3 regions of the Pseudoalteromonas sp. TB41 genome follow, and region 1 is predicted to be linked to each of the others. Evidence: predicted binding sites of a transcription regulator. Region 1 holds the regulator's gene; each other region holds the start of a gene.

What was found. The regulator sigma-54, encoded in region 1, starts transcription at its own class of promoters, with help from an activator protein. The targets are predictions, from matches to a motif close to GTTGGCACGNNNNTNGNNT.
Region 2: the regulator sigma-54 is predicted to act here: its motif matches at 4,271-4,289, upstream of fliS (flagellar export chaperone FliS).
Region 3: the regulator sigma-54 is predicted to act here: its motif matches at 2,014-2,032, upstream of L641_RS0104505 (DUF2726 domain-containing protein).

What each region holds. Positions count from the first base shown of each region.
Region 1 is NZ_AUTH01000035.1:8,560-16,527, forward strand. It holds gene lptC (LPS export ABC transporter periplasmic protein LptC) at 1-309, shown strand, start outside; gene lptA (lipopolysaccharide transport periplasmic protein LptA) at 299-838, shown strand; gene lptB (LPS export ABC transporter ATP-binding protein) at 835-1,560, shown strand; gene L641_RS0105440 (RNA polymerase factor sigma-54) at 1,895-3,394, shown strand; gene hpf (ribosome hibernation promoting factor) at 3,421-3,708, shown strand; gene ptsN (PTS IIA-like nitrogen regulatory protein PtsN) at 3,713-4,165, shown strand; gene rapZ (RNase adapter RapZ) at 4,185-5,027, shown strand; gene L641_RS0105460 (HPr family phosphocarrier protein) at 5,052-5,324, shown strand; gene mgtE (magnesium transporter) at 5,464-6,822, shown strand; gene L641_RS0105470 (YgiQ family radical SAM protein) at 6,910-7,968, opposite strand, start outside.
Region 2 is NZ_AUTH01000082.1:22,395-30,362, forward strand. It holds gene L641_RS0112105 (flagellin) at 1-1,383, shown strand, start outside; gene L641_RS0112110 (flagellar protein FlaG) at 1,483-1,869, shown strand; gene fliD (flagellar filament capping protein FliD) at 1,898-3,322, shown strand; gene L641_RS22335 (hypothetical protein) at 3,513-3,836, opposite strand; gene fliS (flagellar export chaperone FliS) at 3,836-4,231, opposite strand; gene L641_RS0112130 (sigma-54-dependent Fis family transcriptional regulator) at 4,599-6,035, shown strand; gene L641_RS0112135 (DNA-3-methyladenine glycosylase I) at 6,370-6,972, opposite strand; gene L641_RS0112140 (ATP-binding protein) at 7,102-7,968, shown strand, end outside.
Region 3 is NZ_AUTH01000026.1:79,010-86,977, forward strand. It holds gene L641_RS0104495 (cobalamin biosynthesis protein) at 1-560, opposite strand, end outside; gene mtnN (5'-methylthioadenosine/S-adenosylhomocysteine nucleosidase) at 561-1,268, opposite strand; gene L641_RS0104505 (DUF2726 domain-containing protein) at 1,378-1,974, opposite strand; gene folE2 (GTP cyclohydrolase FolE2) at 2,077-2,997, opposite strand; gene arcB (aerobic respiration two-component sensor histidine kinase ArcB) at 3,205-5,523, shown strand; gene arcA (two-component system response regulator ArcA) at 5,531-6,247, opposite strand; gene L641_RS0104525 (ATP-binding protein) at 6,707-7,968, opposite strand, start outside.

The sequences.
Region 1 (7,968 bases):
ATATTCACTTTATACAACGAGCAGCAAACATGGCGTATTAACGCCGATGAAGCCACACTCTACGACGACCGTCAACTGGTGTTAGAGGGTAATGTAACCGCTCAAAATTTAGTAGATAACGCCATGATCGATACGATCACCGCCCAGACCATCAATGTTGATATAAAACTATTAACCATGCAATCACAGCAGCCTGTCGTTATTACAGGACCTAATTTAAAAATCACAGGTAAAGGCCTTGAGGCCGATTTAAAAACCGAGGTGATTAAACTTATTAACCATACGCGAACCCTATATTATGACCAATAACCTATTTAAAATTTTAATTGTTCCCTCACTATTAATTGCTTTTAACAGTAATGGCGCTGAACCTGCTGAAGCCCCCGCTGCTAATCAAATTTCAATTAGTGCAGATAAGCAAGAAGGTCAATTAAAAGAAAACGTAGGCATTTTTGAGAAAAATGTTGAAATTATTCATGGTAATCGCCGTATCACAGCTGACCGTTTAGAAGTGCACAAACGCGATGACCTAGGCGATAACAAACAGTTATTAATTGCCACAGGCAGCCCTGCATATTTTGAAGAAACACAAGCTGATGGCACCATAATGAGTGCCAGTGCTAATGAAGTGCGTTACGATGTATCGCTGCGTTTTTTAACCTTAATCGGCGATGCAAGCATTGCTCAAGCAGGTCAAAAAATAACAGCTAAAAGTATCACTTACGATATCGAGCAGCAGTTAATTAGCGCAGAAAAAGACGAAAACTCAACAGACCGTGTACACACTATTTTAGTCCCTGTTGAAAATAAAAAAGAAGATGATAAAGGCCAACCATGAGCACATTAAAAGCAGAGCTATTAGCTAAAAGCTACAAAGGTCGTGAAGTTGTAAAAAACGTTGGCCTAGAGGTTGAAGCTGGCAGTATTGTGGGGTTACTTGGCCCTAATGGTGCAGGTAAAACCACCACTTTTTATATGATTGTAGGCCTTGTCCCTAGCGATAAAGGCAAAATATCAATTGATGATAAAGATATTACTTTATTACCGATGCACAGCCGAGCGCGTTTAGGGATTGGTTATTTACCGCAGGAGTCGTCTATTTTTAGAAAGCTGACTGTTTATCAAAACTTAATGGCTATCTTAGAAACACGTAAAGAATTAAATAAACAACAACGCGAAGATACCTTAAATAATTTACTTGATGAATTTAGTATTCAGCATATCCGCGACAGCCAAGGTATGGCCTTATCAGGTGGTGAACGTCGCCGCGTTGAAATTGCTCGCGCGTTAGCAGCAAACCCTAAATTTATCCTTTTAGACGAACCCTTTGCGGGGGTTGATCCTATCTCAGTATTAGATATTAAAAAGATTATAGAGCATCTTAAAAACCGTGGCATTGGCGTACTTATTACAGACCATAACGTGCGCGAAACACTTGATGTTTGTGAAAAAGCCTACATAGTTTCTCATGGGGAGTTAATTGCATCAGGCACTCCTGAATACGTATTAAACGATAAAACAGTACGCGATGTTTATTTGGGCGAGCAGTTCAAGCTCTAATATGTGTGTTATTCCACTAAGCATCTGCTAAGATTAATTATACTTAGGTCTGTTGACCTTTCAAGGTTGAATTTGCAGCAGTCTGTTTGGTATTTAGGCAAGGCAGAGCCTATGTGGTGTGGTATTCCCCATAAATAGGCGATAACGCAGCATCAATGCCAAACAGGCGCTGCCCTTCGGGTTCTGCCTAGGGACGATTTACTCTTTGTTGCTCGGTTTTGACTTAGCCCACTAGGTTACAAACCTCGCGCCGCAATTAAACCGCCCCTAGTTTGAACAAATTTTAATCCGTAAAGGTCAACAGACCGTAATTTAAAAGGATTGTTAGAGATACATGAGGCAATCATTACAGCTGCGCATGGGCCAGCAACTTACAATGACTCCACAGTTGCAACAAGCAATTCGCTTATTGCAACTCAGTACATTGGATCTCCAGCAAGAAATTCAAGAAGCACTCGATAGCAACCCCTTGCTTGAAGTTGAAGAACATGATTACAGCGAAGACACTGCAGGTAAAAACGAACAAAAAGCCGATAACGATGACTTAACGCTAAGTGCCTCAGCTGACGATAAACCTAGCGAGTATGAGCAAGATAGCGGCGAAGCAATGACCAAAGACACCATTAGCGATGATATGGCTATGGATGTTACTTGGGATGAATATATGAGCGCTGCGCCTGCCTCTTCATCGGGCCCAATGCCAGAAGATGAATCTATTTATCAAGGCTCTTCGACTGAAACGCTGCATGAGTATTTAATGTGGCAACTTCAACTGACGCCGTTTAGTCCTACCGATGAAGCGATAGCTATTGCAATTGTAGAAGCTGTGGACGACTCAGGGATTCTAACCCTTAGCTGTGAAGAAATATTAGAAAGCTTTAACCAAGAAAACGACGGCGAAGATGAAGTTGAACTTGACGAAATAGAAGCGGTATTAAAGCGTATTCAACTATTTGATCCAGTGGGAATAGCCGCGCGTAGTTTACAAGAGTGCTTGTGTATTCAGCTAAATCAATTTGATAAAGACACACCTTTTTTAAACGAAACAAAAATGATCTTAACCGATCATATTGATTTACTTGCTGCACGTGACTATCGCACGTTGATGAAAAAAACAAAGCTTAAAGAAGATGAGCTAAAAGAAATCATGACGTTGATTCATACGCTCAGCCCAAAACCGGCAGACACTATTGTTAGAGAAGAGTCTGAATACGTTATTCCTGATGTGTCGGTTAAAAAAGTTAAAGGTCGTTGGGTAGTTGAATTAAACCCAGATAGCATGCCTAAGATCAGAGTAAATAGCCAATATGCAGCTATGTCGCGTACGGTTAAATCAAGTGGTGATAGCCAGTTTATTCGCTCGCACTTACAAGAGGCTAAATGGTTTATAAAAAGCTTAGAAAGTAGAAATGACACGCTACTTAAAGTAACCAACTGTATTGTGCAACAGCAACAGGCCTTTTTTGAACACGGTCCTGAGGCTATGAAGCCTATGGTGCTTAACGATGTGGCTGAAATGGTGGAAATGCACGAGTCGACTATATCGCGTGTTACTACGCAAAAATACATGCATACACCACGTGGCATTTTTGAGCTTAAATATTTCTTTTCAAGCCATGTAAGTACTGAAAATGGTGGCGAATGTTCATCAACAGCAATACGTGCATTAATTAAAAAATTAATCGCTGCAGAAAACTCAGCTAAACCATTGAGTGATAGTAAAATTGCAGATATATTGGCAGAGCAAGGAATTAAAGTAGCGAGGAGAACCATTGCAAAATATCGCGAATCTCTAGCTATTCCCCCGTCTAATCAACGTAAAAGTTTGATTTAAGGCGTACAACAAAGAGGAAAATGTTTATGCAACTGAATTTAACTGGTCGCCATGTAGATATTACCGACTCGCTTAGAGACTACGTAAATAGTAAATTTTCGAAGTTACAGAGGCACACTGATCACATAACGAATGTGCACGTTATTCTCGATGTAGAAAAACTAAACCAAAAAGCTGAAGCAACCGTTCATGTTAGTGGCGCTGAGATTTTTGCCTCTACTGAGCATCAAGATATGTATGCCGCTATAGACTCGCTCATTGACAAGCTAGATCGTCAAGTAATTAAACACAAAGAGAAACTTGCTCGACACTAACACTATGAAACTAAGCTCACTTATCTGTCAGGACTGCAGTAAAGCTGCGGTCCTTTTTAATAGTAAAAAAAGAATTTTAGAATTTATCAGTGAATTGGCTCACAATAAGCTGCCCTATTTAACACAACAAGATATTCTTAATGCATTAACTGCAAGAGAAAAGCTTGGAAGTACAGGCATTGGCCGAGGCATTGCTATTCCACATGGTCGCATGAGTGGAGCTCAAGAGCCCCTTGCTTTGATTTTAGTGAGCGAAACAGCTATTAATTTTGATGCGATTGATAACCGACCGGTTGACATTTTTGTCGCGTTAATTGTTCCCGATGGCGATAATCAGCAGCATTTGAAGATGCTAGCCACGATTGCTGATAAGCTCAATGATAAAGAATTTTGTAAACAGTTACGCGCCGCCAAATCGGATAGCGAACTATATCAGGTTATCGTCAGTCAATCGTAGTAATAAAGAAAGGTGATAAATGGAATTAATAATTATAAGCGGTCGCTCAGGGTCAGGTAAATCTGTGGCGTTACGCGTTGTGGAAGACTTAGGTTATTATTGTGTAGACAATATTCCTCTTAATTTATTACCATCATTAGTGCGCAGCGTTTCCGACAGTTATAATAAAATTGCTGTGAGTGTTGATGTGCGTAATCTACCTAAAGAGCAACAGCAATTTAATGAAATACTCGAATATTTACCTGGTTTTACTAAACCAACGGTATTTTATTTAGACAGTGACGATCAAACATTAATAAAACGTTTTTCAGAAACGCGACGTCTCCACCCTTTATCTATTGATTCTTTGCCGCTTGATTTAGCCATAAAAAAAGAAAAACAACTGCTTGATGTATTGATTAATCGTGCTGATTATATGATTGATACCACAGATTTAAGTGTGCATCAGCTTGCTGAATCTATTCGTGAAAAAATACTCGGAAAAAAAGATAAACAACTGATCATTACCTTTGAGTCATTTGGTTTTAAACACGGCATCCCTAAAGAAGCAGATTACGTATTCGATGCCCGTTTTTTACCAAACCCGCATTGGGAGCCTGAACTTAAGCCACTTACGGGGCTGGATCAACCAGTAAAAGACTACCTAGCAAGTCACAGCATAGTGCAAAAATTTACATGGCAAATTCAAACATTTGTGCAAACATGGCTGCCGCATTTAGAACGAAATAACCGCAGCTACTTAACCATTGCAATTGGCTGTACCGGTGGGCAACACCGCTCTGTTTATTTAGCGCAAACCATTGGTGAAAGCTTTGCAATGAGTCATCCTAATGTAAAAATTCGCCATCGAGAACAAGAATAAAATCAAAGCTTGCGAGAACATGTCATGCGGTTAGAAAATACATTTTTAATAAAAAACAAATTAGGATTACACGCTAGAGCGGCGACAGTATTAGCTCAGCTTTCTGTGCAATTTGATGCCACAATCACTTTATTTCAAGATGACAAACAAGCCGCTGGCGATAGCGTGCTGGCACTTATGTTACTCGAAAGCAGCCAAGGCAAAGAAGTTAAGGTGGTATGCGAAGGCCCCGACGCTGAGCCTGCACTTAGCGCAATAGGTGAACTCATCGACCAACGATTTAATGAGCAAGAATAAAAAAGTTCATTATTAACTCATCATCCTAAGCTTAGGTTAATAGTGGTTGAGTTAGTTTGCTCACATAAAGTAAGATAAACTAAAATTGAATAGCATTTATACCCTTCCAGCATGTAATACAATTTAATTAAGGACGCCAATGCCTGAAGCTTTAGAACAAGATATTCCACTACAACAACTAAAACAGGTGACTAAGTCACTAAATAGTGGTCAATTTGTTCAAGTTAGACGCATGCTGGCAAAGACGGCGCCTTGTGATACCGCACTTCTTTTAGAATCATCCCCGCATAAAATTCGCCGTATGCTCTGGCAGCTCGTTGATCCTGATGTACAAGGTGATGTGCTTGAAGAGCTTTCTGAAGATGTACGTTTGGGCATTATTGCGCAAATGGCACCCGAGCACATTGCTGCTGCAACCGAAGACATGGGCCATGATGACTTAGGGGAAGTACTACGTAGCCTACCTGACACCGTTTATAAAGATGTTGTTAGCGCTATGGATATTCAAGATAGAGAACGTGCAACGCAGGCTTTATCGTATCAAGAGCGCTCTGCTGGCGCATTGATGAATATCGATACCGTTACTATTCGCCCCGATGTGACTCTAGATGTGGTACTGCGTTATATTCGCTTACGCGGCGAATTACCTGAGGGTACAGATGACTTATATGTGGTTGATGAAAATAACTGCTTTTTAGGCGCCCTATCGCTGAGCACTTTATTAACCAACCCCCCTGAAAAAATTGTTCATGATTTAATGGATGAAGACTGTGAGTCTATTCCTATTTCAATGGATGAGAGCGAAGTTGCACAATTGTTTGAGCGTCATAATTGGATATCGGCACCGGTTGTTGATGACAACGCACACTTGCTTGGGCGGATCACCATTGATGATATCGTTGATGTTATACGTGAAGACGCTGAGCACAGTTTACTGGGTTTAGCGGGTTTAGATGATGAAGAAGATACCTTTGCACCTGTGTTGAAAAGCTCTAAAAAGCGCTCAATTTGGCTGGGTGTAAACTTACTAACTGCATTGCTGGCTGCAATTGTGGCGAGCTTTTTTGAAAACACCTTAGCTATATTACCAATTCTTGCTGTGCTCAATGGCATTGTCCCGTCAATGGGTGGGGTTGCAGGCAGCCAAACCTTAACTTTGGTTATTCGCGGTATCGCGGTGGGTCATATCAACCAAACTAACCAACGTTTTTTATTATTAAAAGAACTCGCTATCGGTGCGATTAACGGTATGGTTTGGTCTATCCTAATTGCCGGTGTTGTTGCGCTTTGGCAATGGGATTTCAAACTCGGTGGTGTTTTAGCGTTTGCTATGTTTATGAATTTAGTTGCAGCAGGTATTGCGGGTGCTAGTATCCCACTATTGCTTAAAAAAATGAAAATAGATCCAGCACTTGCAGGCAGTGTGGTACTAACCACGGTAACTGATATTGTTGGTATATTTGCCTTCTTAGGTACTGCGACTTGGTTATTGATTTAATCTTTTTATAAACGTTTTTAAACAAAAACACCGCATCAATACGCGGTGTTTTTGTTTAAGCCGATAGTTACTTTACATAAGTTAAGGCTACTTAGCGCGCTGGCGATTACCACCTACCTTAGGTTTAGTGTTGGCTTTTTTAAACTGGCTAAAGCCAGTATGACGAGTAAGCGCAGGACGACCGCCCTTGTTACCTTTTCCGCCTTTGGTTTGTCTTTCATCTCGTCCTTCTTCAGGGACTAAACAGTTAGGCCCTTTACCAATAAGCTTGGCTTTGCCCATGTTACGCAGGGCTTCGCGGATCATTGGCCAACCGGCAGGATCGTGATAGCGTAAAATCGCTTTATGCAAACGACGTTGGCGCGCTCCCTTAGGCACAGGTACTTGCTCCGTATTATTTTTAATATTACGTAGCGAGTTCATTTCTGTGTGGTAAATGGTGGTTGCGTTGGCCATCGGTGATGGATAAAAATTTTGTACCTGATCAAGCTTAAAATCATTCGATTTCAACCATAAAGCCATGTTTACCATGTCTTCATCTTTAGTCCCCGGGTGAGCAGAAATAAAGTATGGAATTAAATACTGCTTTTTACCCGCTTCTTTTGAGTACTTATCAAATAACGCTTTAAATTCATCATAGGCGCCCATACCTGGTTTCATCATTTTTGATAATGGGCCATCTTCTGTGTGTTCAGGTGCTATTTTTAAATATCCACCAACATGATGGGTTACTAGCTCTTTAACGTAACGAGGATCACGTACTGCAAGGTCATAACGCACGCCCGAAGCAATTAAGATCTTTTTGATCCCTTTAACCTCACGCGCCTTTTTATATAAGTCGATAGTGGGTGTGTGATCGGTATCCATATGCTTACAAATATCAGGATACACACACGACAAGCGACGGCACGTACTCTCTGCTTTTTTACTGGTACAACGCAGTTTGTACATATTTGCAGTTGGCCCACCTAAATCAGAGATAACCCCAGTAAAGCCCGGCACTTTATCTCTAATTTGTTCAATTTCTTCGATAATCGATTCTTGAGAACGGCTTTGTATTATGCGCCCCTCATGCTCGGTAATAGAACAAAACGAACAGCCGCCAAAACAGCCGCGCATAATATTTACCGACGTTTTAATCATATC
Region 2 (7,968 bases), on a different contig from region 1:
ACTAACGTTGCATCATTAAATGCACAAAGAAACTTATCAAAATCTAGCGAAGCATTAGGTACATCAATGCAACGTCTTTCATCTGGTATGAAAATTAACAGTGCGAAAGATGATGCGGCAGGTCTACAAATTGCGAACCGTCTTTCTTCACAAATTAATGGTTTAGGTGTTGCACAGCGTAACGCGAATGATGGTATCTCAATGTCGCAAACTGCTGAGGGTGCGATGCAAGAGTCATCAAACATCTTACAACGTATGCGTGATCTATCTCTACAATCAGCTAATGGTTCAAACGATGCTAACGCTCGTGCAGCACTACAAAAAGAAGTGGGCGCATTACAGCAAGAGCTTACTCGTATCGCTGAAACGACTAAATTTGGTGGTACAAGCTTACTAGATGGTTCGTTCGGTACTAAACAATTCCAAGTGGGTTCAAACGCTAACGAAACAATCAACGTAACTTTGCGTGATGTATCAGCAGATGCGATTGGTGCAAATGAAATTGATGGTGCTGGTTCTGTATTTGGCGCAGCTGCTGCAGCTGGTGACATGGCTACAAATGAAGCTATAACAGCAGGTACGCTTAATATTAATGGTGTCGATGTTGCACTCTTAGCTGATGATGGTGCTGATGGTGCTGCAGCAAAAATAAATGCTGCTGCTACAGGCGTAGTTGCTGAAGCTCGTCTAGAAGTGACTATTGCTGGTATCACTAATACAGATAACGCTACGATTAATGTTGGCGATGACAACTATGATTTAGGAACGTATGGTGGTGAGATGTCTCGCTTAGCTGAAGATATGGTTGCCGATGGTTACGATGCAGTTTATGACTCTGATGCTGGAACGATTACGCTAAAAGCAACGGGTGTTGATGGTATTGAATCTGTTATGGATGCAGGTACTCCAGCTGGTGGTTTAACATTTGATGGAGTAACTGCATCTACAGCAACGGCTTCAAAAACATCAGAAATAAACTTATCATCACCGAACAAAATTGGTATTTCTAATGATGGAACTGCCGATGAGACTGAGTTGTTTAGTGGTTCTACAAGTTCTTTGACATCAGTTGAAAGTATTGATATTTCTGGGGCAACAAGTCAAGGTGCACAAGATGCAATTCAAACAATTGATGCGGCGCTTGCGCAAATTGATGCACAACGTGCTGACTTAGGTGCGGTACAAAACCGTTTTGGTTTCACTATTGCTAACCTTGCAAACGTATCAGAAAACGTATCAGCTTCTAAAAGCCGTATCGAAGATACAGATTACGCTGCAGAAACGGCTAAACTGACTAAAAACCAGATTATGCAACAGGCTGGTACAACAATCTTAGCTCAGTCTAACCAGTTGCCACAGGCAGCACTTAGCTTATTAGGTTAATTTAACAATAAGCTCTATACTTAACTACTAAGGAAGGGGCAACCCTTCCTTTCTTGTATAGGTATAAAGCTTTATATCGCTTTATAGTAGGAGCGAATTATGGAAACGCAAAGTTTAAATCTAAATATCAGCTCAGCGCAAAAAGGTGAGGTTACCTCAAGTTACCAAACCCCATCACAAGTTAAGCAAAATGCTGATGAACAAAAGAATACACCCATCACCACCACTGCAAGTAATAGCGAAATTTCTAAAACTGAGTTATCACCTGAAAAACTAGAGAAGGTGGTACAGCAATTGCAGGACTTTATGGGCGAAATGAATCGCAGCCTTCAGTTTAAGGTCGACGAAGATTCTGGCCGTAATGTTATTAAGGTGATTGATAAAGAAAGTGGTGATTTAGTTAAGCAGTACCCGTCTGAAGAGGTATTAGGTATCGTTGCTAAATTAGCGGAAGCCACCGGTGTATTGGTTGATTTTAAAGTTTAGTTTTCAGTAATTTAAGAGGGTAATTATTATGGATATTTCATTTAAAGGTATAGGTTCAGGGCTTCAAGTTAATGAAATTGTAACTGCTTTAGTGAATGCTGAAAAAAGCCCTTACCAAGCTCGAGTAACTAAACAGCAAGCAAACTTTACTACCGATATATCTGCAGTAGGTACCCTAAAAGCCTCTTTGGAAGAGCTTAATGGTTCACTAGAATCATTGGGTGACATCGAAAACTTTCAAAAGCGCACTATCAGTGGCAGTGACGACTTTGTTTCTTTAAGCTCTGAAAAAAACGCGCAAACCAATAATTACTCTATTAAAGTTAATAGTTTGGCTGAGAACCAAAAGCTAACATCAAATGCTATAGCTGGCGATGAAGCGGTGGGAGAGGGTAAGCTCACGATTAGTTCTGGCTCTAACAGTTTTGACATAAATGTGTCAGACACAGCAAAGCTGGCTGATATACGTGACGCGATTAATGACTCTGCTGACAATGATTCAGTTAATGCTACTATTATTACCGATGATACGGGGCAGCGATTAGTGTTATCAAGTAAAGAAACCGGCGCAGAAAACGCAATAAAAATTGTAGTTGATGATGTCGGTGATGGTGGTAATACAGACTTGTCTGGCTTGTCTCGTCTTGCGTATGATAGTGATACAACATCAACAACGTATGCTGAAAACTTAAACGAAGTAACAGCAGCGACGGATGCTTCAATTACGATTGATGGGACGCTTGTTGCGACAAGCAGTACAAATGAATTTAAAGATGTCATTGAGGGCGTCACCATTAATGCCAAAAAAACTCACAATGCAGACGATGATTTAAGTAAAGCAACTATCACTGAAAATAATAATAATGTTGCTGCTGGATTAAAGTCGTTTGTAGAGAAGTTTAATGCATTTATTGATTTATCAAATCAGCTCGGTCGCTCTAGCGCTGAAGAGGGCGTTGGTGCACTTGCGGGTGATTCATTACTTAGAGGCTCTGTAAACCAAGTACGCTCGATGTTAACATCTGAATTTAGCACGGGTAATGGTAATACCGACTTTTTAGCTAACTTTGGTATTAGAACTGAGCGCTCAGGTAAGTTAAGTATTGATTCTGACGCTCTTAAAGCTGCCGTAGAAAGCGATCCACAAGCTATTCAAACGTTTTTTGTTGGCGAAAATGACGGTGATGGTTTTGTTGGCCAGTTAGATACTGTTATTAAAGGTTATACGGCCTCTGATGGTATTTTTAGTTCACGTATTGAAGGGCGTGAAACACAACTCGATAAGCTACAAGATGAAGTTGATGCATTTAATAGCCGAATGAAAAAGTATGAAGAGCGACTATATAGCCAATACAATGCCATGGATATATTAGTTGCTAACCTAAACTCGACAGGAGGTTACTTGCAGCAGCAATTAGCTAACCTACCGGGTGTGGCTAAAAAGTCTAGCTAAACAATTAACTTTGTTTAGCAAATAAAGCCTGGCTTATGAGTCAGGTTTTTTTATGTTTGTTCGATTGTTAGTAACTAACTGTGTTGTTTTATAGTGAGGTTTGAGGAAATAAAAATACAGAGTGAAAAATCTGCTTAATCACTCTGTAAAGGGGAATAAAATAGGGGGTTAGCTAAGGCAAGAAGTGTTTTTAAATATTAGATTTATACTTATTTACAGCTTTTTTATTTTTTTGATTACCAACTATTTTAACCGCTAATAGTTGCTTTTGATTATCTATTTTAACAGATAGCTGTTCTATTAGGTTAATTAAAAACTCAAGTTCAGTAGCTGAATAATGAGTTTTTTCTCTAGAAAGTGAGCTACTTATGTGAATATCAAGTTTATTATGAATATTCAGCGCTTGCTCAATATCCCAATCTTCTGAGTCAGCAATCAAACTTACTAGCTCATTGCAATATGCTCGAGTCTCACTATCTTTAACTTGTGAGCTTGTAACCCGATTTAAAGACATTACAGTTGTGGTTCTCTTTGTTCGAATGGAATTGCTTCCCAGCCTGACTTAATCTCTTTAATTAAGGTAATTACTTCATCAATTTTATCAATGTTGTTTTCAAGGTTTGCAGTTAATAAGCAACGCTGACAGTAATCGTACAAAGAGTCTAAGTTAGTTGATACTTCATTATTGTCTTCAAAATTTAACACTTGCTGCAACGCACCAAGTAGCACAATACAATCAGAGATTGCGTTGCCTTTTTTTTCTAACTCTTTACGTTCAATAAATCCTTTTGCAGCAGAGAGCTTGCCAACAATATTTACAAACACGAGTTTGACTTGATCATAAGGTGTCATCTCTTTAACGCTGCTAACTGTTATTTGACGGTATTTATTGATTGATGCATGAGCCATAGGTAATTCCTTAAATTTTAATTACATGTTCAGAACTCTAAGCAAGTTTAGTTCCAACATAAGTTTGACTATTACTTTATCGGCCAAAACAGTCACACCTTTAAATAATAATAGCAGTTTTTATGAGTTTTTACTGTGTGAAATCGTATCATTGAAAATCGCATTATATGTCGTTTAATTCATCCTAAGTATGTATGTCACTAAAACTACCCAGGCAATTAATAGTTATAAAGTATTGACTTTGTGCGGCCAGTGTCTGTTTTTTGGCGTTAATGTCAAAAAATCGCCGCTATTGCTTGCATCCAAACCCAACTGGCTTACAATTTGATTAATAAAACAAATTAGTGAAATAAATGGCTCGCTAAAGATGATCTTAATTTTAGATAATAATAACAATCGCTCTATTGGATTATACGCATCGCTTACTTTTATTGGTGAGGCGGTACAGTTGCAAACAGAAGCTGACTTTGAACAGGCATGTAGCCACTATCAAAACAAAGAATGTATTGTGGTGTTAGGTGCTTTGCAGTCTTTAGATCACGAAAGTTTAATTAAACGATACCCAACATTTCCTTTTTTACTCATTGGTGAAACGCTTAAACCTTTGTTGAGTTTGGCTAATGTTGTGGGGTTGATATGTGAGCCATTTACTCATGAAATAACCACACAGCTGTTACACGACTGTCAGCAATATCAGCGCATGTTGCCGCATGAACATAAAAATAATAAAGAGAAAAGCACCTTTGATGGTCTTGTTGGTGAAACCAAAGCCGTAAAAGATTTACGCTTTTTAATTACGCAGGTTGCTAAAACCGATGCTAACGTACTTATTTTAGGTGAGTCGGGCACAGGTAAAGAAGTAGTTGCCCGAAACGTACATTTGCTTTCTAAGCGTAACAAAGGCCCATTTGTACCAGTAAACTGTGGGGCAATTCCTGCAGAGCTACTAGAAAGTGAACTATTTGGTCATGAAAAAGGTGCATTTACCGGCGCTATTTCAGCACGTAAAGGCCGGTTTGAATTGGCGCAAGGTGGCACCCTATTTTTAGATGAAATCGGCGACATGCCACTGCAAATGCAGGTTAAGTTACTGCGAGTGCTACAAGAGCGCAGCTATGAGCGCGTTGGTGGTACTAAAGCGATTCAAGCTGATGTGCGTGTTATTGCCGCAACCCACCGAGACCTTGAAAACATGATAGAAAAAGGCTCATTTAGAGAAGATTTATACTATCGTCTCAATGTTTTTCCTATTGAGAGCCCATCTCTTGCTCAACGCGCAGAAGACATACCATTACTACTTAAAGAGCTTATGCGCCGCGTAAATGAGCAAAGCGGTACTACGGCTAAGTTTACAGAGCGTGCTATTGATAGTTTAAAAGAACATTCTTGGCCGGGTAATATCCGTGAGCTCGCGAACCTAGTTGAGCGTATGGTTATTATGTTCCCAGATAAGGTGGTGGATGTTCCTGACTTACCTAACAAATACCGCTACATTGAAGTTGAAGCCTATGAGCCTCAGTATCCAGAAGAACTGATGGAGCGTGATGCGTTTAATGATATTTTTAGCGGCGGATTTAGTGAAGACGAAATAGATCTCGAAGATGATTTTGCTCAAGCGGCCCCTGGGTTATTGCCCGATGAAGGTATTGAGCTTAAAGAGTACTTAGCTGAGCTTGAAATTAACTTAATCACACAGGCATTAGAGCGCTTTGATTACGTTGTCGCCCGTGCTGCTGAAGTACTTGGCGTAAGGCGAACCACACTGGTCGAAAAAATGAAAAAATATAACTTGTCTAGGGATTAAGAGCAAAGTGCAGGTGTTATATTTTAGGTATTAGGTATTAGGTATTAGGTATTAGGTATTAGATATTAGGTTAGAAAAACTAAACACCGGTAGTTACACTGAATCCGTTACAGGTTCTATTTTTTAGCAGGTTTACCCCACGTCTGCGTTGGGTGCCAACTTACTGTTTTTTGGGTAAATATAACAATTAAAGGGTTAAAACCAAAAAGCCTAAAGTTATGCTATTTGCTTAACCTTTAACCTTTAACCTTTAACCTTTAACCTTTAACCTTTAACCTTTAACCTTTAACCTTTAACCTTTAACCTTTAACCTTTAACCTTTAACCTTTAACCTTTAACCTTTAACCTTTAACCCTAACTTTTTAACTTCTTCCTTCCTAAAACAGTTATTACTATGATCGTTAACCATTCCGCACGCCTGCATGTAGGCATACACTGTGGTTGGGCCTAAAAACTTAAAACCGCGCTTTTTTAAATCTTTTGCAAATAACGTTGATGCTTCAGTAACTGCAGGGTAATCCGCAAGCGTCTCTAAATCGTTTACCTGAGGTTTATTACCAACAAACCGCCACTGGTAATCACTAAAGCTGCCAAACTCTTTTTGAATAGCAATGAAGCACTTTGCATTATTAATTGCTGCGGCTATTTTTAAGCGATTGCGAACAATTCCCGCATTTTGCATTAATGTTTCTAGGTCCTGCTCAGTAAAGGCCGCTACTTTATTTACGTCAAAGTTGGCAAAGGCATTTTTATAATTCTCACGCTTTTTTAATATGGTGTACCAGCTGAGCCCCGCTTGTGCCGATTCTAATGTCAAAAACTCAAAAAGTAGGTGATCGTTATACACAGGTACGCCCCATTCATGGTCATGGTAATCCACGTAGTCTGGTTTTGAAGTATCTAACCATGGACAGCGATACTGAGCTTCCTCTTTCATGCTTATTCCTTAGCGCGTCATTTTTACGGCACGTATTTTAACTGTTTAAATTGTTGATATTATAAGGAAATAATTTTGGTACATATTGTGCATTATCCAGTGTATCTACATTATTTTAGAGAGTTGATTATGGCCCTTGCAAGTGTGCTAAAACCTCAGTTTATTTCTGCTAATCAGTATAACCCATGTTTACTGCAAGAGGAGTATGTTGGTGAGTTGAGTGATTTGCGTCAACAAGCAAGTTGGCTCTCTCATCTGGTTGATACCATGCCTGCGGGCGTGATTGTACTTGATGGTAAAGGAATGATCGCTAAGGCAAACCAAATAGCTATCGATATGCTCGGCGAGCCATTAGAAGGAGAGAAGTGGTTTAGCGTTATTCAGCGCTCATTTCGTCCTCATCAAGATGATGGTCATGAAGTGTCGTTAAAAGATGGACGCTTAATAAAGCTCGATATTACTGCACTCGCGCCTGAGCCTGGGCAACTTATACTAATGACCGATTTAACCGAAACCCGACGCTTACAAAAGCGAGTCGCGCATATGCAGCGTTTAAGTGCCTTAGGTAAAATGGTGGCGTCTTTGGCTCATCAAGTACGCACACCGTTATCAGCGGCTATGTTGTATGCTGCAAATTTAGGCTCAAAACGCTTATCCGAAGCTTCTCGCGGCAGTTTTCATACTAAATTAATGTCACGTTTAAAAGATTTAGAAACCCAAGTAAACGACATGCTGTTATTTGCTAAAAGTGGTGATCAGCAAGTTGTTGAGCAAGTGTCGATGCAACAGCTACTAAGTGAAGTTAAAGCCGGTGCCGATGCTATGGTAGCGCTCAATGATAGCGAATTAAATGTGAGCTTACCTGAACCCGATATTGAAATTATGGGTAACAAAACAGCATTGGCTAGCGCAATTCAAAATCTTATTCATAACAGTATTCAAGTCATTGGCAATGGCGCACAAGTACATCTTAGTGCTTTGCGTGATAAGCAAAAC
Region 3 (7,968 bases), on a different contig from region 1:
CACGCCTGTTGAATTAAAGTGATTAAACGATAGGCGAGAGCGGCGACGGGGCCCAATACTAAAAATATGAAAATTACCACAAAGTAATGACGCGCCGTTCTAAGTATGACACTTTCCATAATGGCTTTAATGATCCCGGGGCTTGAAAGTGCATTAACTTCACGGGCTACTAGTGGCTTTAATAATTCGCGTGCTGTCGATTTTTGATTTTTTTTGACTAGCCTAGCTATGCGTATCGCTTTTTTATTCAGGCTACTGTTTTCTAGGCATAAATATAAAATAAGACCTGATAACAGCTCGGGGTAAAAGGCAAGCTGAAGCAGTAAAACTACAATAATAAGCACAGTACTAAGTATAAGCGTACTTGCCATTGAGGCTGCTAAATAATGATATTGCTTGGTGTCTGTTTTTTTATAAATACGCTGGCTTATAGCGCTAAAAATAGCAGAGAGTATGTGGTTAGGGTGATACCAACTTACTAAAGGTAAAAAGCGCTCAGCAAGGAGCGCACAAATAAATACAATAAAGTCCAAATGATTTTGAACAATATTATTGAGCATTTACAGCGTAACCGCCGTTAATTTCTCAAGTAAAGCTACGACCATTTTTGATGAATTTATAGAGGCTGTTTCTAAGTATTCTTCAAATGATTGCGGCGACTCTTTGCCTGCAATATCAGACATTGAGCGAATAACAACAAATGGTGTATTAAGTGCAAAACACGTTTGCGCAATTGATGCACCTTCCATCTCTACTGCTAGCATTGTAGGGAAGTCACTGCGTGCTTTTTCAATACGAACAGGGTCGCACATAAACGAGTCGCCAGTGCAAATTAAACCAACAAGGGTTTTTACTTCACTAATTTGTGCAATTGTTTGCTCGGCTGCTTCTACAAGTTTAGGGTGAGCAGTAAAACCTGCTGGCATTTGTGGTACTTGGCCAATTTCGTAACCAAACGCTGTTACATCAACATCGTGATGACGTACTTCAGATGAAATTACTACATCGCCAACGTTTAGTGATGGGTCGAATCCACCGGCAGAGCCAGTGTTAATAACACAATCTGGATTGAAGTTATCGATAAGTAATGTGGTTGCGATTGTCGAAGCGACTTTACCTATACCTGATTGCACTAAAGTGACGGTATTGCCTGCAAGCTCGCCTGTGTAAAAAGTAAAACCAGCCTTGGTTAAAACTTGTGGATTTTGCATCGCCTCGCGCAAAATTTTAACTTCTGGCTCCATTGCGCCAATAATACCAACATTCATAGTGTTAAATTCCTGAGTTTGAATACGGTGATTATACTGCAAAAAATAACGTGGGGTAAAACAAACAAAAATGCGAGCTTAAAAAGCCCGCACTTTATAAACTTATTGATTATATTTCAGCAAGGGCTGTTGATTGTGCCTTTGCTTGAGAAGGAGACAATACCGCAGGTTTATGAACTCTAGCACGCGTAGGTCGTGATGGTTTAGATGCCGCTGGCTTACCTAATTTAAACATAATTGCATCGCGTACTTCGCTTGGGCGGTAGCCTGCCTTCACTTTCATACGAATATGTGGAATACCTGCGGCTTCCAATGCGCCATTAACAAACCAGTCGCGCTGTGCTTTGTGGCCATCTTTATTGGCGTTATTAACTAAGTCAACCGCAGCCACTATGGTCATTTTTTCTTTATCTACTAAAACAAAGTCGAGCTGCTTATTTTTTGCTTTAGCCATTGCCGCACGTTTAGATTTAACAGACAGGCCTTGTTTACAGTCAATCACATCGATTAGTTTAACGCGACTAACAATTTTATATTGATCGCCAACAGCGCGCTCTAATAAATTCAGAAACGCCCCTTCTACTTGGGTAAATACACTTTGCTTACGAGTAAAAGGATAAGGGTTTCCGCCGTCATCATTAAATTTTGACGCAACGACAGATGCCCCAATAACTAGCACTAATATTAATAATAAAGCGAATTCCATACGGTAACTCCATAACAACAAATTGACACTGCTTTTCTAAAGCAATTTATGTGCCCAAATAGTTGTTATGGTTGTTTTATTAACGAATGGGGATGAGCACTATTATGCTTTATAGCCGCCTTCAATACCTTTTACGGCAATCGCAACTGCATCATGAGCATGTAAAGACTCATAATGGTTAATTTGCAGGAAGTAATCGCTAAACTCTTTTGACTCTAACGTCGTTTTAATTTTTCGTGCTGCGTCTTCACAAAACATTAAATTTTGACCGTTTAAGCGAGCAAACTCTTGTTCGTCTTCACGTTTTACCGCAGCTTGTACTGGTGTTTTTAGCTCATCTTCTAGTAAGTTTATTAAGTTAACCACATCAAACTGTTTAATGTTATTTGCTAATTTAACTTTAACATTAGCAATTGAACGCTGTGAATGCGGGGTTGCTACAATGCCTTGAGTTGTTCCAAGCCACTCTAAAACTTCTGATTGAGTGAGTGTTTCTTGAGAAAACTTTTCGCTGAATGCGTTTTGAATTAATTGGCGAGCCAGTGCTGCAGAGCAGGGGCAAGTTGATGAATAAGTCACATCAACGCTGAGCTCAAAACTAATAACGCCTTGATTTATAGTGCTGGTAAGTACAATGGGATAGCTTTTCCAACCTGCTTTACCACTAAGTAATGACTTACGGCGTAGCGGCAATTCAAATTTAAATTCAATGTGTGCTTTATCACTTAAGCCTTCATGACTGGTGATAAAGGTATCTAAGGCTTGTGCTAAGGTTTGTGGATTGACCTGTTGCTCAGTTGAGAGGTGATCCAACGCTAAAAATAGTCGCGACATATGAATGCCTTTAGCATCTTCTTTGTGTAAATTAACAAAGGCGCGTGCTTTTGCATTAACGGTAACTGGAGCTAAATCAAGAGATTCAAAAATAAAAGGCAGCTCTATATCGCCCATACCTACCCAGTCTAATTTACCTGTTTGTAATGCGGCAGCCGTGTTAGCAATATCTGGCATAGTTTTTTGCATGATACGTTACTCGTTATTTGCAATATTTAAAACGCCGCATTTTACACTAAATAAAGATTTGCTGAAATGCAGCAAATAACACCAAACATGAAATTTTATTGTTTTTGTCGCACAACATGAAAATAGCTGATAGAAAATGCTAAAATTAGCCTTTAACCTTGAAAGGTCAACAGACCCTAAGCATTTAGCTAAGAGAAAAACTGATATATGACTGATTCTTCTTTAAACCCGTGGGTTCGAGTTCTTTCCAGTTCAATAACTCGTTTTGGTGAGTTTAAAACTGCAGCTATTTGCTATGCATTATTACTGACAATATCGCTGGTTTTATCAAGTATGTTTTATTACGTTGCCATAGGCGAAGTAAACTTGGTTGATATACTCGCCGTGGTATTTTTTACCTCGGTTGTTTCTCCTTTAGTTATCAGCATATTATTAAACTCTATTCGGCAACTTGATGCCTCTTATGCTTATTTAGATAGTGCCACAAAACAAGAGAAGCTTTTAAATCAAACCCTCAAAGACAATATTAACCGCTTAAATATTGAAATTGACGAACGTAAAATGGCTTTTCATGCCAAACACCGAGCAATAGAAGAGCTTAGGCGTGAAATTGCAGAGCGTAAAAAAACACAACAAGAACTCGCACAGCAAGGCATGTTACTGCGCTCAATAGTAGACTCCTCGCCGGATTTATTTTATTACCGCGATAACAACGGGGTATTTGCCGGTTGTAATAAAATGTTTGAAGAGGTAATGGGCAAAACCAGTGGTGAACTTATTGGTAAAGCCGCAGAAGAAATATTCCCAAGCCACTTTTTATCAGAAGTACTCAGAACCGATGAGCAAGTTGAGCGCACTCACCAAGGTTTAACTATAGATGTGGAGTACTCAGTAAACGGTGAAATTAGGTGGTTTGAACTCAGAAAACTCCCCTTTATAAATGAGCAGGGCGATTACATTGGTCTACTAGCCTTTGGCCGTGATATTACCAGTCGTAAAGAAGCTGCGCAGGCACTGGAAACAGCTTACAAAGATAAAGGGAAATTTATTGCCACATTAAGCCATGAGTTACGCACACCGCTTAATGGTATTGTGGGCTTAACGCGCATGCTACTGGATACCGAATTAAACAAACAGCAACGCAGTTGGTGTAATACCGTGTTTTCAAGCGCCGAAACGCTAGGTAACATATTTAACGATATTATAGATTTAGATAAAATTGACCGTGAGCAGTTAGATATTGCCGCCAACGAAATTAATGTTTCGGACTTTATCAACGATGTAGTTAACTTTGCAGGCCTTATTGCTGAGCAAAAAGAGCTTTCGTTTGAAGTGAAGCGTTCTGGCATGCTTGACATATATGCTTTGCTTGACCCGACTCGTTTACGCCAAGTGGTGTGGAACTTAATTAATAACGCCGTTAAGTTTACTCAACAAGGGAGCGTAATCTTAGATTGTGCCAGAGAAAACCGTGAAGATGGCCCTTGGCTTATTATTAAAATACTCGATACCGGTGAAGGTATTCCACAAGAGCAACTAACACGCATTTTTGACATGTACTATAAAGCGCCAGATCTTAAAGGCACCAATGCCATAGGTTCAGGTATTGGCTTAGCTGTCACCAAAGCGTTAGTAAGCGCAATGAAAGGCACAATAACGGTTAATAGTACCCCAGGAGAGGGCAGTTGCTTTACGGTACAAATTCCGCTGAATTTATGTAGTGCTCCTACCGAACATAGTTATGTTGGCCGTAGCTTATATATTTTATTAGTGGAGGATGTGCCACTTAATGCTGAAATTGCCACTAACCTACTAGAGCAACGTGGACACGAAGTGCTGTGGGCTGAAACGGGTGAAGATGCTTTATCGTTTGTCGAAACTGAAGATGACTTAGATTTAGTATTACTTGATATGCAGTTGCCTGATATTAATGGTGACGAAGTGGCAAGACAAATTCGTGCTCAAAGTCATTTTGATCAGCTACCAATAGTGGCATTAACGGCCAATGTACGCAGTGCTGAAGAAGAGCTTGAGGGTATATCTATTCAAGGCGCACTAGCTAAACCAATAAACACAAGCAAGTTAGATAATATGCTCGCTGAACTCTTTGGCATTAAGCAAGCGCAAACCGAGGCTCCTCAACGAGTGGTCAATCAAGCGTTATTAAATCAAATTAATACTGACTTGTTGGATATTGAAACCATTGAAGACTTTGTAAATTCGATGGGCGTTGAAGTATTTAAACGCAGTAGCCAGTTGTTCGCAAAGCTAAATCCGCAGTACCAACAAGAGCTATTAGCTTCGTTAAACGCTGCTGATAGAGAAGAGTACAAATCGGTTGCGCACAAATTAAAAGGTGCCGCTGGTTCGGTGGGTCTTAATGATGTTCAGTTGCATGCAAAGCAAATGGAGCATGGGGCGCTGGAGCAAAGTGATGAAGTGTTAGCTGTGTGGCTTGAGGAGTTAACAGATAAAATAAATGAAGGACAACAGGCCCTTCATTTATTTTTACAGCAATTAGAGTAATAACTAATTAGCTGTCGATTTTACCAATGAAACGGTAACCTTCACCATGGATGGTGCTGATTAACTCAGATGTTGAGTTGTCGCTTTCAAAGTGTTTGCGGATACGACGAATTGTTACGTCAACCGTACGGTCGTTAGCGCGGAGCTCTCGGCCAGTCATGTGTTTAATTAGTTGCTCACGGCTAAATATACGACCCGGAGAGTCAAGCATTAAACGCAGTGCTCTGTATTCGCCTTTAGGTAGACGTTTCGCGTCTCCGTTTGGAGAAGTAAGGCAACGACTGTTTTCGTCAAGTTCCCAACCGTTAAAGGTGATCACGCCATTTGTTTCAATAGCAGACTCTTCACCACCTAATGCAGTACGCGTAATTAAGTTACGAGCACGAATAGTTAATTCACGCGGGTTGAAAGGCTTAGTAATATAGTCATCAGCACCAATTTCAAGACCTAAAATACGGTCTACATCGTTGTCACGGCCTGTTAAGAAAATAAGACCAACTTTGCGTTTTTGGCGTAATTCGCGAGCTAAAATAAGCCCGTTTTTACCTGGCAGGTTGATGTCCATAACTACAAGATTGACGTCATCGTTATTTGTAAGCTTATCATGCATATCATCGCCATCAATGGCTTCAATAACTTTGTAACCTTCGGCTTCAAATAAACTAACGAGGTTTAGTCTAGTTACGTCTTCATCCTCTACGATCAGAATGACTGGCGTTTGCATTTTTAATTAACCTTTTTGGAGTGTGTTTTATTTTAAAATCGGTGTGATCATCAAAACCGACTACTAGAATTATAGGATTATATCTAAATGTTAACAAGTAAAAACAAATTAGATAAAAACAGCTGCGCGCCCAAACCTACTTTGACGTATTATTAAAAACCGCGGCTTAATTGATACTTAACGTTGGATGTATAATTTGAATTATAAAGTCGAAGCCATTTCCCTTTAATAATTGATACATCCATCAACCACCTAAAGATACTTAAAATAATCAGACTAATTCAAAACGGAATTATATCACTTTACAATTTTTCATCAATGTATGTGATATGTTAAACACAATTAAGTTCATTAATTGTGTGAAAATACAGCATTAATGGTACAACTGTTCAATGAGTGCTGTCTTAGTATGGTCATAAAGTCGTAATTCAAGAGCAGGCAACGGATTTATTTCACTTTTTAAAATAGCGTAATAATAAATCGTGCTCCTGATTGATACTCAGTATCTAACACAATCTCTCCAGCCAAAGCCTGGGTCACTAAGTTGTAAACTAAATGCATGCCTAATCCACTGGCTCCTTGACCGCGTTTTGAAGTAACAAAGGGGTCAAAAATTTTCGCTCTTATGTTGCTCTCTACACCTAGGCCGTTGTCGGTGTAGGTAATTTGTGTTTTTGTGTTTGTTGCCACAATATCAATTTGCACTACATTGTCACCGCCAGCTACAAATCCGTGTAGTAGGGAGTTTAAAATTAGTTGATGGAAAACTTGCTGCAGTGGCCCTTTTTTACTTTCAACGGTTAAATCTGCTGGACAATTTATAAGAACTTTAGGATTTTTTATTCTTAACTCTTGCCCCATAGACAATAATGTATCGTTTATGAGCTGCTGTAAGTGAACTGTGCTAGTGATTTCATCATCTTTAATCACGGCCACTTTTTTAAAGTTAGAAATAAGCTCTGCGACACGGTTTAAACTACTGTAGATGAGGTCTAAGTTTTCAATGCCATCGTTAGTAAATTGCTCAAATTGACTGGCAGTCAATGACTTATTTTGAAAGTTAATTTGTAGCTCCGCGAGTTTATCCCTTAGTAAAGTAGAACCGGTGATCCCAAGCCCTATAGGGGTATTTACCTCATGAGCTACACCTGCCACCATTTGCCCTAATGAAGCCATTTTTTTGTTTTCGACAATTTGAGTTTGGTATTGGTGCATCTTTTCAAGTGTAGATAGTAACTCTTTATTTGCTTCTCTGAGCGCGATGGTTCGTTGGCTTACTTTTTCTTCAAGATTTGAGTTTAGTAGCTTAATTTCTTTTTTATCTTCTTCGTGGCGCTCTATTTGTCTTTGTGTTCGCGCCAGCATTACATTTAAGCTGTTAGAAAGCCGGGTTATTTCAGTTAAGTTTGTTAAAGGCGCCCGGGCGTAGTAGTTATGATTTTTAGCTATGTTTTGCAGTAACAAGCTTAAGTTTTCTATTGGGCTGGCTATCCTTTTTTGTAGCCTTAAAATAATCAAAGAGATGAAGATAAGTATTAAAGCGATAATGGCAATATCAATTATAATTTTTTTAGTGATAAGCTTATTTAAGTTATCCAAGCTGCCCCTAATATACACATAACCCAGTAACTGATCATTATTGAGTATTGGAGTAATGTACTCAATAAACTCATCACCTACTTGGGGTTCTATAAAGTCGTTAATACTGTCTGTTTTGATTG